2 regions of the Achromobacter veterisilvae genome follow, and region 2 is predicted to be linked to the other one. Evidence: predicted binding sites of a transcription regulator. Region 2 holds the regulator's gene; the other holds the start of a gene.
What was found. Region 2 encodes HrcA, which represses chaperone genes, less so after heat shock. Its sites were predicted from a motif close to TTAGCACTCNNNNNNNNNGAGTGCTAA; they were not measured.
Positions count from the first base shown of each region.

Region 1 (7,770 bases), 980 kb from region 2:
GGTATGCACCAAGGGGGTGCGGCCGGCGTCGTTGGATCCCCGTTTTTCCGGTAATGCGTCCCTTGTTTTTCCTCAATTCCGGATGGGATTGGAACGGGTCTCAGTGTTGCGCGTATGCCAATGCCGGCGCGTGTCCTGGGCGATGCCACGGCCACGCGTGCAGACGCGCGCCGCCCTCACGGGTTGCGCGCGCAACTGGCTGGGTCCGCCGCCAGGGCGGGCCCGGAATCAGGAATTGGGGGTGGAGGAAGGCTCGGCGTCCGCCGGCGCCGGGGCGGCGGGTTTCTTGCGGGGGCGTCCGCGCTGGCCGGGAGCGACGCGCCGGCTGGCGGTATGGGCCAGGCTGGCGATGAAGCTGGGGCCGCCCAGCGCCCATTGGCCGGAAACCGCCTGGTCGATGCGCTGGCTTTCCTCGCGCGACAGGCCGTCCTGCAGCCGCTTGCGGTAGTTGGCCTGGCGGTCGAACGGGGTGTTGCCGCAGGCCCAGTAATCGGCGTGGTCGGATTGCCATTGCGCCGGCGCCGCGGTGGTGTTGCCGGTGTGGCTGGCGGCGGAGGACCAGGGCCAGGAATCGGGATCCTGCGAGGCGCCGCTGCGCACGGGGTAGGTTTCCAGCCAGACCAGGGCCGGCAGCACCCAGGCGCCCGGCTCCAGCAAGGCGGAACGGTAGCGCCCCGCGAAGACCCGGCCGCCGCGCAGCCGCGCCGCCAGGTTGCGGCCCAGCGTCTGCATCAGCCGCGGCAAGCCTTCTTCGTCCGCCGGCGTGGCCAGCAGCAGGATGCGGTCGTTGGCAAGCAGCCAGCCGTGAACCGAGACGCGATGGCGTTGGGCGGATTCGCCCAGCCAGGTGGCCAGTTGATTCAGGATGTCGGCCGGCGCGGGTTGCGACGGCGCGGCCAGCGGCTGGATGAAGTTGGCCTGCACCAGTTGGGGCAGCCCAGGGGCGTACAGACGGGGCAGACGGGCCATAGTGTCAGGACTTGCGTATCCGGAAGAACGGTTTGTCTTCTCTCACGGTATATAAATAGTGCCACGGTAGGCGCTGGTCAAGTCCCGTGATCACGATATGGGCAAGGAACTGTCATTTTTTTCGCTGTCCGTACCCGAGAAAGCGCAGGTTAACATTTGGCGACGGAACGTCGTACCGTGGATATACCCTAACCCGCCGGCGTTTTTTTTACCCCTCACGACTGGAGAAGACCTATGGCCGCGGCCCTGGAGCTCATTTCGCAGCATCGCTGCTTTGGCGGCTGGCAGCGCTACTATCGCCACGAGTCCGCGGAGATCGGCCTGCCCATGCGGTTCTCCGTTTACGTCCCGCCGCAAGCCGAACAGGGACCGGTTCCCGTGCTGGTCTACCTGGCGGGGCTGACCTGCACGGAAGAAACCTTCATGATCAAGGCTGGCGCCCAGCGCCTGGCCGCGGAACTCGGCGTCATGCTGGTCGCCCCGGACACCAGCCCCCGCGGCGCCAACGTGCCGGGCGAGGACGAAAGCTGGGACCTGGGCACCGGCGCGGGGTTCTACGTCGACGCCACCACGCCCGCCTGGCTGGCCCACTACCGCATGTACAGCTACGTGACCCAGGAATTGCACGGCATCGTCACGGGCGGCGCCCTGCCGGGCGACGCGTCGCGCACGGGCATCTTCGGCCATTCCATGGGCGGCCACGGCGCCCTGGTGCTGGCGCTGCGCAATCCCGGCAAGTTCCGTTCGGTGTCGGCGTTCGCGCCCATCGCCGCGCCCAGCCAGTGTCCGTGGGGCAAAAAGGCGTTCGGCGCCTACCTGGGCGCCGACGTCGACGACTGGGCCGCCTATGACGCGTCGGCGCTGATGCGCCAGGCCCGGCGCCCGTTCCCCGGCGGCATCCTGATCGACCAGGGGGAGTCGGACCAGTTCCTGGCGGAACAGTTGTATCCCGAGGTATTCGAGGCCGCCTGCGCCGCCGCGGACCAGCCGCTGACCCTGCGCCGCCACGGAGGCTACGACCATGGCTACTACTTCATCTCGACCTTCATCGAGGATCACATCCGGTTTCACGTCGAGCGGCTTGGAAAACCGGCGGCCTGAGGGCGCTTCTATACTGGCGGGCCCGCCGCGCCCGGGGCCCGGCCCGGCCGCCGCCCGCGGCGTGTTCTTAGAAAGGAACGCCTGACTTGATCAACGGAATCGCTCCCTTTGTCTGGATACTGCTGGGCGCCATCGTCGTCCTGTTGCCGGGAATCGTCATGCTGCTGGGCCGGGGCGGCCCGCGCGACGAACGCGGCCGCAAGATATTCCAGTTCCGGCCGGTGCGCCGCCTGTTCGGGCTGATGCTGGTATTGCTGGGGGGCGTGTCCGGCCTGCTGGCCCTGTCGCTGGTGCAGTTCTTCCGCCTGACCGCCGACGAGTCCGTCGCCCGTATCGAAATCCGGCAACTGGCCGAGGGCCAGTTCCAGGTCGACGCCAGCGCTCCGGGCAGCGGGACCCGGCAGTACGTGCTGTATGGCGACCAATGGCAGATCGACGCGCGGGTCGTCCGCTGGAAGGTGCCGGCGCTGATGGCGGGCGCGCCGCCGCTGTACCGCCTGGAGCGGCTGTCCGGCCGGTACAGCGATGCGGCCCGCGAGGCCACGGCCACGCGCTCGGTCCATGCGCTGGACGACTGGCCCGCCCCGGACCTGGCCTCGCTGAAGAAGAATTTTCCGAACTGGTTCCCCTTCGTCGATGTCCAATTCGGCAGCGGCGCCTATATGCCTTTGTTCGACGGCGCCCGCTACCAGGTTTACATGGATCCCCGGGGCGCGCTGTTCGTCCGGCCGGACGGAGAGGCCACCGCCGAGGGCTTGAAACGCCTGGGCTGGTAGGGAAAGCCCCCACGCCGCGCCCGCTGCGCGGGCTTGCTGCCCCCCGCGGGGGCTGCGCCGCCTTGGGGCGGCCCGGCGGCGGCGCGGCCATTCTGGCGAAAATTTGCTGCCCTGATGTCGCGCCCGCTGTTCGGGCTTGTTGAAAATAAATGGGGACGAGCTATGCGGAAGGAAACTTTGACGCGCCGCAATAGTCGAATTAGCACTCCCATTACTAGAGTGCTAACATCGAATCCATGTCGTTACCCCTTCGCCTTCCGGAGACTCCCGCTATGAAACAACCCAGTACCTCGTTGGCCGCTTCCGGCAACGCCCTGGCGTTGGCCATTGCCAATCCGGGCGCACTCGGCACGATCGACGCATACATTTCCGCGGTGAACCGCCTGCCGGTCCTGTCGGCGGAACGTGAAACCGAGCTCGGCCGCCGCCTGCGCGACCAGGAAGACCTGGGCGCCGCGCGGGAGCTGATCCTGTCGCACCTGCGGCTGGTGGTGTCGGTGGCCCGGCAGTACCTGGGCTACGGCTTGCCCCACGCCGACCTCATCCAGGAAGGCAATGTCGGCCTGATGAAGGCCGTGAAGCGCTTCGATCCCGAACGCGGCGTGCGCCTGGTGTCGTTCGCCGTGCACTGGATCAAGGCGGAAATTCACGAATACATCATCCGCAACTGGCGCCTGGTGAAAGTCGCGACCACCAAGGCCCAGCGCAAGCTGTTCTTCAATCTGCGCAGCATGCGCCCCGACGGCCAGACGCTGGATCCCGACCAGGTCGACCACATCGCGCGCGAACTGAACGTGCGCCGCGAAGACGTGAGCGAAATGGAAGTCCGCCTGTCCGGCCGCGACATGTCGCTGGAAAACCAGGACGACGACGATGACAGCTACGCGCCCATCGCCTACCTGTCCGACGAAGGTCGCCAGGAACCCACGCGGGTGCTGGAACGCGCCGCGCGCGACCAACTGCAAGGCAGCGGCCTGAGCGACGCGCTGGAGGCGCTGGACCCCCGTTCGCGCCGTATCGTCGAAGCGCGCTGGCTGCAGGACGACGGCGGCGCCACGCTGCACGAACTGGCGCAGGAATTCGGCGTCTCGGCCGAACGCATCCGCCAGATCGAGGCCGCCGCCCTGAAGAAGATGCGGGGCAACCTCGCGGCCTAAGACACCGCGTCGTTCATGCAAAGGGCCGCTTCCGCGGCCCTTTCGTTTTTTGGCGGCCCGGCTAGGCGGCTTGCATAATTTGATACAAATTCATCCGGAAATTTTGCACCGCGCCAGAAACTTAATGGGGATCGCGCCGCCTAACTTCATGTAGACCGCGAACTTCGGTTGGTAGTCTTATCGTCCGTCTCGGCTTCTCCTCTTTCCCCTCCCCTATGAGACGGATGTTTGCGGGGCACCATGCATATCGGTGCCCCGTTTTTTATTTGGGCCCCCACGCTGCACAAGCTTCGCTTGCTTGCTGCCCCCCACGGGGGCTGGCCCGCCTTGGGGCGGCCCGGCGGCGGGCCGGCCATTTTTGCGAAGGCTGTGGTGGACCCTCACGCTGCCCACGCTTCGCGTGCTTGCTGCCCCCCGAGGGGGCTGCGCCGCCTTGGGGCGGCCCGGCGGCGGCGCGGCTATTCTTGCGGAGGCTGTGGTGAACTCCCACGCCGCGCAAGCTTCGCGCGCTTGCTGTCCCCCGCGGGGGCTGGCCCATCTTGGAACGACCTACGCCGCCCGCGCCTTGTCCGGCGCGGCCAGGGCCGTGTGCCACAGCGCGTCCTGCACGCGCCGAACGCCCGTCGCCATCGACCCGTCCTGGTACAGCTTGATCCAGCGGTAGCCGGGCGCCATGTTGTCCACCACGTGCTTGCCGTCCCGGATGCTGAACTGGAAGCAGGTCGACGGCGTGGCCAGCATGCGCAGGTTGTGGCGGCGGCGGTCGAACTCGTGGTGCACGTGACCCCACAGCAGCACGCGGACCTGCGGCCAGCGCGCCAGCAGTTTGAACAGCGCCTGGGGGTTGTCGATCATCATCGTGTCGTGCCAGTGGCTGTCGATCTGCATGGGGTTGTGATGCATCGCCACCAGGGTGTGGCGGCCGGGCGCCTCGGCCAGCGCCGCTTCCAGCATGTCGAGCTGGGCGTCGGGCAGATGGCCCGCGTTGGAACCCGGCACCGTGGTGTCCAGCGTGACGACGCGCCAGGCGCCCACGTCGGCCACCGGGACCGACCATTCCGCCAATTCCTGGCGCATCACGGCCGGCAGGTCGTGGTTGCCCGGCAGGCAGCGCACGCAGGCGCGGTCCAGCGCGGGCGCCTCGGCCAGGATGGCGGCGAAGCGCCGGTAGGCCGCCGCCTCGCCGTCCTGGGACAGGTCGCCCGTGGCCAGCAGCAGGTCGGGATGGCGGCCGTCGGCCTCGATCTGGCGCAGCACGGCGCGCAGGCTGGCGTCGGTATCGACGCCCAGCATCGAGGTGCCGGCTTCGCCGAACAGATGGCTGTCCGTCACCTGGACCAGCATGGCGGGCGCGTCGTCGCGCCGGGTCAGTGAATGGATGCGGGCCAAGTGCCGCTCCTGAAAAGTTGGTGCAATTCCACATTACCCAAAAAACATGGCGCAGCGCGTATCGCACGCCCGCATTGGGGTAACGAAACGTGCATTCTCGACGATTCTCTGTGGTTCCCGGCCCGGGCTGGAGGAAAAAAGCCGCTATTCTTGTGAAACTTCAGATTCAAGATCGGACGCGGCGCTAATAATGAATGTCGGTTTTCTCGTATTCGGCCTGGCCGGTTTGCTCACGCTGGTCTGTTTCATGCCGCCCCTGGCCGGCCGCCTCAAGCTGCCGTATTCGGTGCTGCTGGCCATCGTCGGCTGCCTGCTCGGCATCATCGTGCACGTGCATGGCTGGGCGCCTAGCTGGATCGGCGACTTCCTCGACTCCCTGGAACACTTCGAGATTTCGTCGGAAACCTTCTTGATGGTGTTCCTGCCGGTGCTGCTGTTCGAGACCGCGCTGTCCATGAACGTGCGGCGCCTGATGGACGACATCGGCCCCATCCTGATGATGGCCATCGTGGCCGTGGTGGTGTGCACCGTGGTGGTCGGCGTGACCCTGGACGCCATTTCGCCCTACGGCATGGTGGTCTGCCTGCTGCTGGGCGCCATCGTGGCGACGACCGATCCGGTGGCCGTGGTGGGCATCTTCCGGGAGGTCGGGGCCCCCAAGCGCCTGACCACCCTGGTCGAAGGCGAAAGCCTGTTCAACGACGCCGCGTCCATCGCCTTGTACTCGGTGCTGCTGGCCGTCCTGAGCGGACATGGCGAGCTGACCGTCAGCGGCATTTTCAACGACTTCATCGTGCACTTCATCGGCGGCGGCCTGGCCGGCTTCGCGATGGGGCGCCTGGCCTGCCTGCTGTTCGCCTGGCTGCGCGGTTTCCCCACGGCGGAAATCACGCTGACGCTGACGCTGGCCTACCTGTCCTTCTTCATTTCCGAGCACTACCTGAACGTCTCGGGCGTGGTCGCCACGGTGATCGCCGGCCTGGTGGTCGGGTCCGCCGGCCGCACGCGCATGTCCCCCACCACCTTTGAACACCTGGCCAGTTCCTGGGAGCAGTTCGGGTTCTGGGCCAATTCGCTGATCTTCCTGTTCGCGGCGATGCTGATCCCCAAGCTGATGGCGGCCGCCGACTGGCAGGAACTGGTGCTGGTGGCGGTGCTGTTCGTGACCACGCTGGTGGCCCGCGCCATCGTGGTCTTCGGCCTGTTGCCGCTGCTGGGCATGACCCCGCTGAGCACCAAGGTCAGCAATCCGTACAAGGTGGTGATGCTGTGGGGCGGACTGCGCGGCGCCGTATCGCTGGCGCTGGCGCTTGCCGTCACGGAACAGACCGGCGTGCCCGAAGAAGCGCGCCAGTTTATCGCCGTCGCCACCACGGGCTTCGTGCTGATCACGCTGTTCGTCAACGGCATCAGCCTGCGTCCGCTGATCCGCATGCTGGGCCTGAACCAGTTGTCGTCCGTGGAGCGCACCATCCGCAACCAGGCCCTGGCCGTGGCGCTGGAAGACCTGCAGGGCAAGACGGACGAGGTTGCCAGGACCGAGCACATCGGCACCGAGGTCCGCGACCGCATCCGCGCCGTGTTCGACGCCAGCCTGACCAGCGTGCACGACGGCCAGGTCAGCCAGATGAGCGACGACCAGCGCGTCGCGGTGGGACTGGCCATCGTGGCGCAGCGCGAAGAGGAAATGTTCTTCGACATCCTGAAGGCGCAGATCGTGGACTGGCGCATGGCCGAGGCCCTGCTGGCGCGGGCGGAACGGCTGGAGGACGCGATCCGGCTGGGGGGCATCCCGGGCTTCGAGCGCGCCATCGTCGCCGACGTGCGCTATTCCACCGGATTCCGCATCGCCCTGCGCCTGCACTACCTGTTCGGGTTCCAGGGCTGGCTGGCGCGCGAACTGGGCCAGCGTTTCGCCAACCTGATGAGCAAGCGGTCGGTCGCGCAGCGCCTGATCGTGTTCGCCCGCGAGCAGATCACGCCCCTGCTGGGCGAGGAAGCGACGCAGCGCATCGTCATCCTGCACCAGCGCCGGCTGGACCTGATCGAAAACGCCATGCAGGCCCTCAACCTGCAATACCCGTCCTATGCGCAGTGGCTGCAGGAAAGCTACCTGGGCCGCGTGGCCCGCGAAATGGAGCGCATCCGCTATCGCGACATGCTCGAGCAATTCCTGATCAGTGGCGAGGTGTACGCGGACCTGATGGCGCAATTGAAGAGCCGCTGGGCCCATATCGACAAGCATCCGCCGCTGGACATCGAAATGAGCGCGGCCGAACTGATCAAGCGCGTGCCCCTGTTCGAAGGCCTGTCGGCCGACTCCCTGCGGGCCATCAGCAAGCTGCTCAAGCCGCGGCTGTCGCTGCCGGACCAGCGCG
Region 1 is NZ_CP148753.1:1,243,511-1,251,280, forward strand. Features, by position in the region: gene WHX56_RS05835 (hypothetical protein) at 229-969, opposite strand; gene fghA (S-formylglutathione hydrolase) at 1,204-2,070, shown strand; gene WHX56_RS05845 (hypothetical protein) at 2,157-2,846, shown strand; gene rpoH (RNA polymerase sigma factor RpoH) at 3,119-4,003, shown strand; gene cpdA (3',5'-cyclic-AMP phosphodiesterase) at 4,553-5,392, opposite strand; gene WHX56_RS05860 (cation:proton antiporter) at 5,583-7,770, shown strand, end outside.
Region 1: rpoH (RNA polymerase sigma factor RpoH) is a predicted target of HrcA. The motif match lies at 3,046-3,072, and genes of this name have one in related genera.

Region 2 (7,770 bases):
AACACCTTGATCGTCACGGCCGGCTGGTTGTCGTCAGCGGTCGAGAAGGTCTGCGAGAACCGGGTCGGGATGGTCGTGTTCTTCTGGATCATCTTGGTCATCACGCCGCCCAGGGTTTCAATACCCAGCGACAGAGGCGTCACGTCCAGCAGCAGCACGTCCTTGCGGTCGCCCGACAGCACGGAACCTTGAATGGCGGCGCCAGCGGCGACGGCTTCATCGGGGTTCACGTCCTTGCGCGGATCCTTGCCGAAGAATTCCTTCACCTTTTCCTGGACCTTGGGCATGCGGGTCATGCCGCCGACCAGGATCACGTCGTCGATGTCGGAAACCTTCACGCCGGCGTCCTTGATGGCCACGCGGCAGGGCTCGATCGTGCGTTCGATCAGTTCTTCGACCAGCGCTTCCAGCTTGGCGCGCGTGATCTTCAGGTTCAAGTGCTTCGGACCCGAGGCGTCCGCCGTGATGTACGGCAGGTTGATTTCGGTCTGCTGGGCCGAGGACAGCTCGATCTTGGCCTTTTCGGCCGCTTCCTTCAGGCGCTGCAGGGCCAGCACGTCCTTGGACAGATCAACGCCTTGTTCCTTCTTGAACTCGGCGATGATGTAGTCGATGATGCGCTGGTCGAAGTCTTCGCCGCCCAGGAAGGTGTCGCCGTTGGTCGACAGCACTTCGAACTGCTTTTCGCCGTCGACGTCGGCGATTTCGATGATGGACACGTCGAACGTGCCGCCGCCCAGGTCATAGACGGCGATCTTGCGGTCGCCCTTCTCGGTCTTGTCCAGGCCGAACGCCAGCGCCGCGGCGGTGGGTTCGTTGATGATGCGCTTGACTTCCAGGCCCGCGATGCGGCCGGCGTCCTTGGTGGCCTGGCGCTGGCTGTCGTTGAAGTAGGCGGGCACGGTGATGACGGCCTCGGTCACTTCTTCGCCCAGGTAGTCCTCGGCGGTCTTCTTCATCTTGCGCAGCACGTCGGCCGACACTTGGGGAGGCGCCATCTTCTTGCCGCGCACTTCCACCCAGGCGTCGCCGTTGTCGGCCTTGACGATGGCGTAGGGCATCAGGTTGATGTCCTTCTGCACCGCCTTTTCTTCGAACTTGCGGCCGATCAGGCGCTTCACCGCGTACAGGGTGTTGCGCGGGTTGGTCACGGCCTGGCGCTTGGCGGGCGCGCCGACCAGGGTCTCGCCGTCGTCCATGTAGGCGACGATGGAGGGGGTGGTGCGGGCGCCTTCCGCGTTTTCGATGATCTTGACCTGCCCACCGTCCATGACAGCCACGCAGCTGTTGGTCGTGCCCAGGTCAATGCCGATAATTTTGCTCATGGTGGGTTACCTTGAATAAATCTATGAAATTGGAGAGAAATTTCCTGTCCCCCCATAACTGGGGCTGTGGGCAGGGTTTTTCAAGACGCCTGGCCGGAATTTTCGGCAATTTCCTGCTGGTGCCGGACCGCGGCCGTGAACTGGGGCAGCCCGGGCCAGCCCGTGATACGGCCCAGCCGCTTCCCGGACCGGTACAGTACAAAAGTGGGGACGCCATGAAGCGAGAAGCGCCGTCCGAGGGGCTCGTCGGCGTAGACGTCCGCCTCGAACCAGGTCAGGCCCAGTTCCAGCAGCGCCTCGCGGTGCATCAGGGCCGCCTGCTTGAAGAGATTGCAGTTATAGCAATCCTGCCCCCAAAGGAACACGCAGCGCAGGTCGGCCCCGGGCGCCTGGACCACGGCCGCGTCGAAACCCTGGGAATCGACATGGCGCATGCCGAACGCCTGGAATACCTGCGAGGGATCGAAACGGGGGTCGCTCATGGCGCGAAGGGCCGGATTCAGCTCTGGCCGGCGGACACCACCACCAGTGCCGGACGCAGCGTGCGGTCGGCGATGGCATAGCCCTTCTGCAGCAGTTGCAGCACGGTATTGGCAGGCTGTTCGGCCGGGACGGACGAAATGGCCTGGTGCAGGTGGGGATCGAACTTGTCGCCCTGGGCCGGCGCGATTTCCTTGAGCAGGTTGCGCTCGAAGGCGGCGGTGAGCTGCTTCAGGGTCACTTCCACGCCTTCGCGCAGCGTTTCCACGGTCTGGTCGGGCTGCGCCAGGGCCGCCTCCAGGCTGTCCTTCACGGGCACCAGGCTTTCGGCGAACGACTCGATGCCGAATTTGCGGGCCTTGGACACGTCTTCCTGGGCGCGGCGGCGCACGTTGTCGGCTTCGGCATGGGCCCGCAACAGTTGATCATGCTGTTCGTTGACGGTCGCCTGGGCAGCGTCAAGCTGGGCGCGCAACTCGTTCAGCTCGGCCTGCGCGGCGTCCTCGGCGGCGGGGGCCGCGCCGGCGTTGCCGCCGGTCTCGGGCGTCTGATCTACAGGCTCGTTCGGTGCCGTCATGGGGAATCCTCCAAAAAGAATGGCTTTCGCAGACATGAATGGGGGCCAATACCCCTATTTCAAGCCCGGGAAAGCGAAATATTCCCTGGAGGCCCCCAGGGGGTGCGCCCGCCGGCCCGGCCGCCTACTTCTTCTTGGGTTGCGCGGGGGCGGCCGGATCGCTGGCCGGAAAGCTTTCCTTCAAGGCGCGGTCCATGCGCTCGTCGTCGTCTTCCGGTTCAGGGTTAATCGCGATGGGATCGCTGGCCGGAAAGGTCTCGGCAAGCGCCTCGTCGAGTTCGTGCTCGACCTGATCCTCATGCACGGGAGTGCTTACCGTCCCCTTTTTTACTACCTTGCCAGTCTTGGGATCATGGTGCATGCGCCTTCTCCTTCAAGTCCGTGATGTGCGTGGGCCATCCCTGCAAGTGCCGTTCCACCAGGCCGGCCAGCCCTGCGATCCAGGCCGGATCGTCGTTGATCGCCGGAATGTAGCGGAACTGCCGGCCGCCCGCCCCGATGAAGGCGTCGCGGCATTCCAGGCTGATCTCTTCCAGGGTTTCCAGACAGTCTGCCACAAAACCCGGGCACACCACATCGACCTCCGTCGTGCCTGCCGCCGCCAGCACCTTCAAGGTGGGCTCGGTATAGGGCTCCAGCCAGCGGGCGGTGCCGAAACGGCTCTGGAAGGTCACTTCGATCTGCTCGCGCGGCAACGACAGGCGCTGCGACAAAAGCCGCGCCGTATCCATGCAATCGCGGTAGTACGGATCGCCCAGTTCGATCGAATACCGCGGCAGGCCATGGAAGCTCATGACCAGTTTCTGCGGCTTGCCGTGCTCCTGCCAGTAGCGCTCGATGCGGCCCGCCAGCGCGTCCAGGTAGGCGGGCTCTTCATGGAAGCGCTTGATGAAGCGCAGTTCGGGCTGGTCGCGCAGGCGGGCCGCGTGGCGGGTCACCGCGTCCACCACCGTGGCGGTGGTGCTGGCGGCGTACTGGGGATAGAGCGGCACCGTCAGGATGCGTTCACAGCCTTGCCGGCGCAGGCTCGCGATGGCGTCGGGGATCGACGGATTGCCGTAGCGCATGCCCAGTTCGACCACGGCGTCGATGCCGGCCTCCCGCAGCGCGGCGCGCACGCCGTCGGCCTGGCGCTGGCTGTACACCATCAGCGGCGAGCCTTCCTTCATCCAGACGCCGGCGTAGCGCGGCTCCAGTTTCCTGGGCCGCATCGTCAGGACCAGTCCGTGCAGGATCGGCTTCCACAGGTAGCGGGGGATCTCGATCACCCGGGGATCGGACAGGAATTCACCCAGGTACTTGCGTATGTCCTGCTTGCCCGGCGTGTCCGGCGTGCCCAGGTTCACCAGCAGCACGCCGGTCTTGCCGGACCCGCGCGGCGGCGGATCTTCGTCGAAGGGGTCGTCCTGCTCGGGCTCGGGCAGGTACCGTTCAGGCCACAAGTACTTGAACAGGCGAAGAAACACAAAAACTCCCCTTCCTCCAACAGGAGGATGTCGCTTTGAATGGACCTACTGGTTGTGGCTGAGGGCGTTGGACAGCAGGCGCGCCGTGATGTCCACGATGGGGATCACGCGCTCGTACGCCATGCGCGTCGGACCGATCACGCCCAGCGTGCCCACCACCTTGCCGTCCACGCCGTAGGGCGCGGTGATGACGGAGACTTCCTCCATCGGGACTAGCTGCGAATCGCCGCCGATGTAGATCTGCACGCCCTGGGCGCGGCTGGAGACGTCCAGCAGTTGCAGCAAATCGGTCTTTTTCTCGAACAGCGAGAACATCTTGCGCAGGCGGTCCATGTCGGACGCGATGTCGGTCACGTCCAGAAGCTTGCGCTCTCCGGAAATCACCATGGCGTCGCCGTCCTCGGCCGCTTCCGCGCTGGCCTCGACGGCCGCCTGCATCAGGCGGGAAATATCTTCCCGCAACTGGGCCAGTTCGGTGGACAGGGTTTGCCGCACGACGTTGAAGGACTTGCCGGCGAAGTGCATGTTGAAGAAATTGCCGGCTTCCAGCAATTCCGTCTCGGCGTAGTCGCGCTGGACGAAAAGAATGCGGTTCTGGACGTCGCCGTCGGGCGTGACGATGATGAGCAGCACCCGCTTGTCGGACAGGCGGATGAATTCGATCTGGCGGAACACCTGCGCGCGCTTGGGCGTCAGCACCACCCCGGCGAACTGGGTCAGGTTGGACAACAGCGCCGCCGCGGCGTTGACGGCCCGGGTGGGCTCGGCCGCCGCCAGCATCTCGCCCATGTTGTGGGGCTCAAGCTGGTAGGACTGCACCGCCAGCAGGGAATCGACGAACATGCGGTAGCCCCGCGGCGTGGGAACGCGGCCGGCGGAGGTGTGCGGACTGTGTATCAGGCCCAGTTCTTCCAGGTCCGCCATCACATTGCGGATCGTGGCCGGGGACAAGTCGAAGACTTTCGATAGCGTCCGCGAGCCGACTGGCTGCCCATCGGCGATATAGCGTTCGATCAACGCTTTCAGTAGTGCGCGTGCACGGTCATCCATAACAGGTATTTTAGGGAAACTTTTCCGATTGAGGCGATTTTTGTCCCGCAAGCCGATATGCGGCCCCATATAATCGGCTAAACGGCCCGTTCCGGGCGGGTTTCGGCCTCGGGCCCGCCTTTTTTGGATTCGCAAGCAGCCATGCACTTTCCTACCGTCGCCCTGATCGGCAGATACCAGGACACCGGCCTGGATACACCGCTGAGAGCACTTGCCCACGCGCTGGCGCAGGCGGGCCGGCACGTGCTCATCGATGCGGACACGGCGCGCAATACCGGGCTGACCGAATACCCCGTCGCCACGCTGGAGGAAATCGGCAAGACCGCGTCGCTGGCCGTCGTGATGGGCGGCGACGGCACCGTGCTGGGCGCGGGCCGCCACCTGGCGCCCTATGGCGTGCCGCTGATCGGCATCAACCACGGGCGCCTGGGCTTCATCACCGACATCGCGCTGCAGGACGCGCATGGCGCGCTGGCGCGCGTGCTCGAAGGCAGCTTCCAGATCGAAGAACGCACGCTGCTCGAAGGCAGCGTGTGGCGCGGCGACCAGAAGATGTATTCCGCCACCGCCCTGAACGACGTGGTCCTGAACCGCGCGGGGCGCGGCGGCATGATCGAAGTGCGGGTCGAACTGGACGGCGCCTTCATGTACACGCAGCGCGCCGACGGCCTCATCATCGCCACCCCTACCGGCTCCACCGCCTACGCGCTGTCGGCCAACGGCCCCATCCTGCACCCGGGCATGAACGCCATGGTGCTGGTGCCCGTGGCGCCGCAGACGCTGTCCAACCGCCCCATCGTGATCCCCGACACGGGCGTGCTCAACATGACGCTGACGGCCATGGGCCGCGTGGAAGTCGGCGCCAGCGTGCATTTCGACATGCAGACCTGGTCCGACCTGCAGCCGGGAGACCGCATCGTCGTGCAGCGCGCGCCCTATGCCATCCGCTTCGTGCACCCCGAAGGCTACAGTTTCTTCTCCACCCTGCGCCGCAAGCTGCATTGGAATCTGATGCCCCAGGCCACCGACAACGTAGAGTAGTAAGCGCCCCGACATGCTGCGCACCCTGCATATCCGCGACTTCGTCATCGTCGAGCAGACCGAGATCCATTTCGGTCCCGGCTTCACCGTCTTCTCCGGCGAGACCGGCGCGGGCAAATCCATCCTGGTGGACGCGCTGGCGCTGGCGCTCGGCGAACGGGGCGACGCCAGCATGCTGCGCGAAGGCGCGGCGCGCGCCGACATCACCGCCGTCTTCGACACGCCCAAGGCGCTGCATGCCTGGCTGGAAGAACGCGAGATCGACGCCGACGCCGAGCTGTCCCTGCGCCGCGTCATCGACGCGCAGGGCCGCAGCCGCGCCTACATCAACGGCACGCCCGCCACCGTCGCGCAATTGCGCGAGCTGGGCGACAGCCTGGTCGACATCCACGGCCAGCACGCGCACCAAAGCCTGATGCGCCCCGACGCGCAGCGCGACCTCCTGGACGCCCATGGCGGCCATGGCGAACTGCGGCACGCGGTCGGCCAGGCCTGGAAGCAGTGGCGCGCGCTGGCGCGCCAGCTCGAATCCGCCGAAAAGGACGCCGAAAGCCTGGCCACCGAACGCGACCGCCTGCAATGGCAGGTCGACGAACTGGACCAACTGGCCCTGGGCCCCGACGAATGGGAATCGCTGCAGTCCGAGCACACGCGCCTGTCGCACGCGCAATCCCTGCTGGAAGGCGCCACGCGGATCCTGGAAGCGCTGGACGGGGAAGGCGACTCCGCGCACCACCGCCTCGCCCAGGCCGACAATCAAATCCAGCACATGCTGCGCCGCGACCCCGAACTGCGGGGCGTGTACGAAGAACTGGAATCCGCGCGCATCGCGATCACCGAGGCCGTGTCCGACCTGAACAACTACGTCAGCCGCGTCGAGCTCGACCCGCAGCGGCTGGACACCGTGGAAATCCGGCTGAGCCTGGTGTTCGAGACCGCCCGGAAGTTCCGCGTCGACCCCGACGCCCTGTGCGAACTGCGCGAAACGCTGCACGCCCAGCTCTCCGCGCTACAGGCCGCGGGCGACGTCGAGGCGCTGCGCGCCCAGGCGCTGGCCGCGCAGGCGCAATACGACGCGGCCGCCGCGAAACTCACGGCGGCGCGCCGCAAGACCGCCAAGGACCTGGGCAAGCTGGTCACCCAGGCGATGCAGACGCTGGCCATGCAGGGCGGCAAGTTCGAGCCCGTGCTCGGCGCCTCGGCGCCGTCCGCCCATGGCAACGAACAGGTGGAATTCCTGGTGGCCGGCCATGCCGGCACGACGCCGCGCCCGCTGGCCAAGGTGGCCTCGGGCGGCGAACTGTCGCGGATCTCGCTGGCGCTGTCCGTCATCGCCAGCCGCGCCGCGCGCGTGCCCACCCTGATCTTCGACGAAGTCGACAGCGGCGTGGGCGGCGCGGTGGCCGAGGTCGTGGGCAAGCTGCTGCGCGAACTCGGCGAACGCCACCAGGTGCTGTGCGTGACCCACCTGCCCCAGGTCGCGGCCTGCGCCAACAACCAGTTCCTGGTCAGCAAGGCCGAATCGCGGGGCACCACGCGCTCCAGCATCGAAGAACTGGATGCCCAGGCCCGCGTCGAGGAAATCGCCCGGATGCTGGGCGGCATCAAGCTCACCGCCACCACGCGCGAACATGCGCGCGAAATGCTGCAAGGCTTCGAAAGATAGCGCTCGGCCCAGGGGGCGGGGGATACGAGTGCCCGACACCCGATACCGCTCGCGCAACAAAAAAAGCCCCTTCTAATGGAAGGGGCTTTGGATCTTACGGACCCGCTGCGAGCGCTGCCGCGGGCCGAGGGGCTAACGCCCGGGGATCAGCGTCCTTTCATGCAA
Region 2 is NZ_CP148753.1:2,222,350-2,230,119, reverse strand. Features, by position in the region: gene dnaK (molecular chaperone DnaK) at 1-1,325, opposite strand, end outside; gene WHX56_RS10325 (thioredoxin family protein) at 1,406-1,807, opposite strand; gene grpE (nucleotide exchange factor GrpE) at 1,825-2,382, opposite strand; gene WHX56_RS10315 (hypothetical protein) at 2,507-2,743, opposite strand; gene hemH (ferrochelatase) at 2,733-3,848, opposite strand; gene hrcA (heat-inducible transcriptional repressor HrcA) at 3,894-4,898, opposite strand; gene WHX56_RS10300 (NAD kinase) at 5,040-5,939, shown strand; gene recN (DNA repair protein RecN) at 5,953-7,605, shown strand; gene fur (ferric iron uptake transcriptional regulator) at 7,752-7,770, opposite strand, start outside.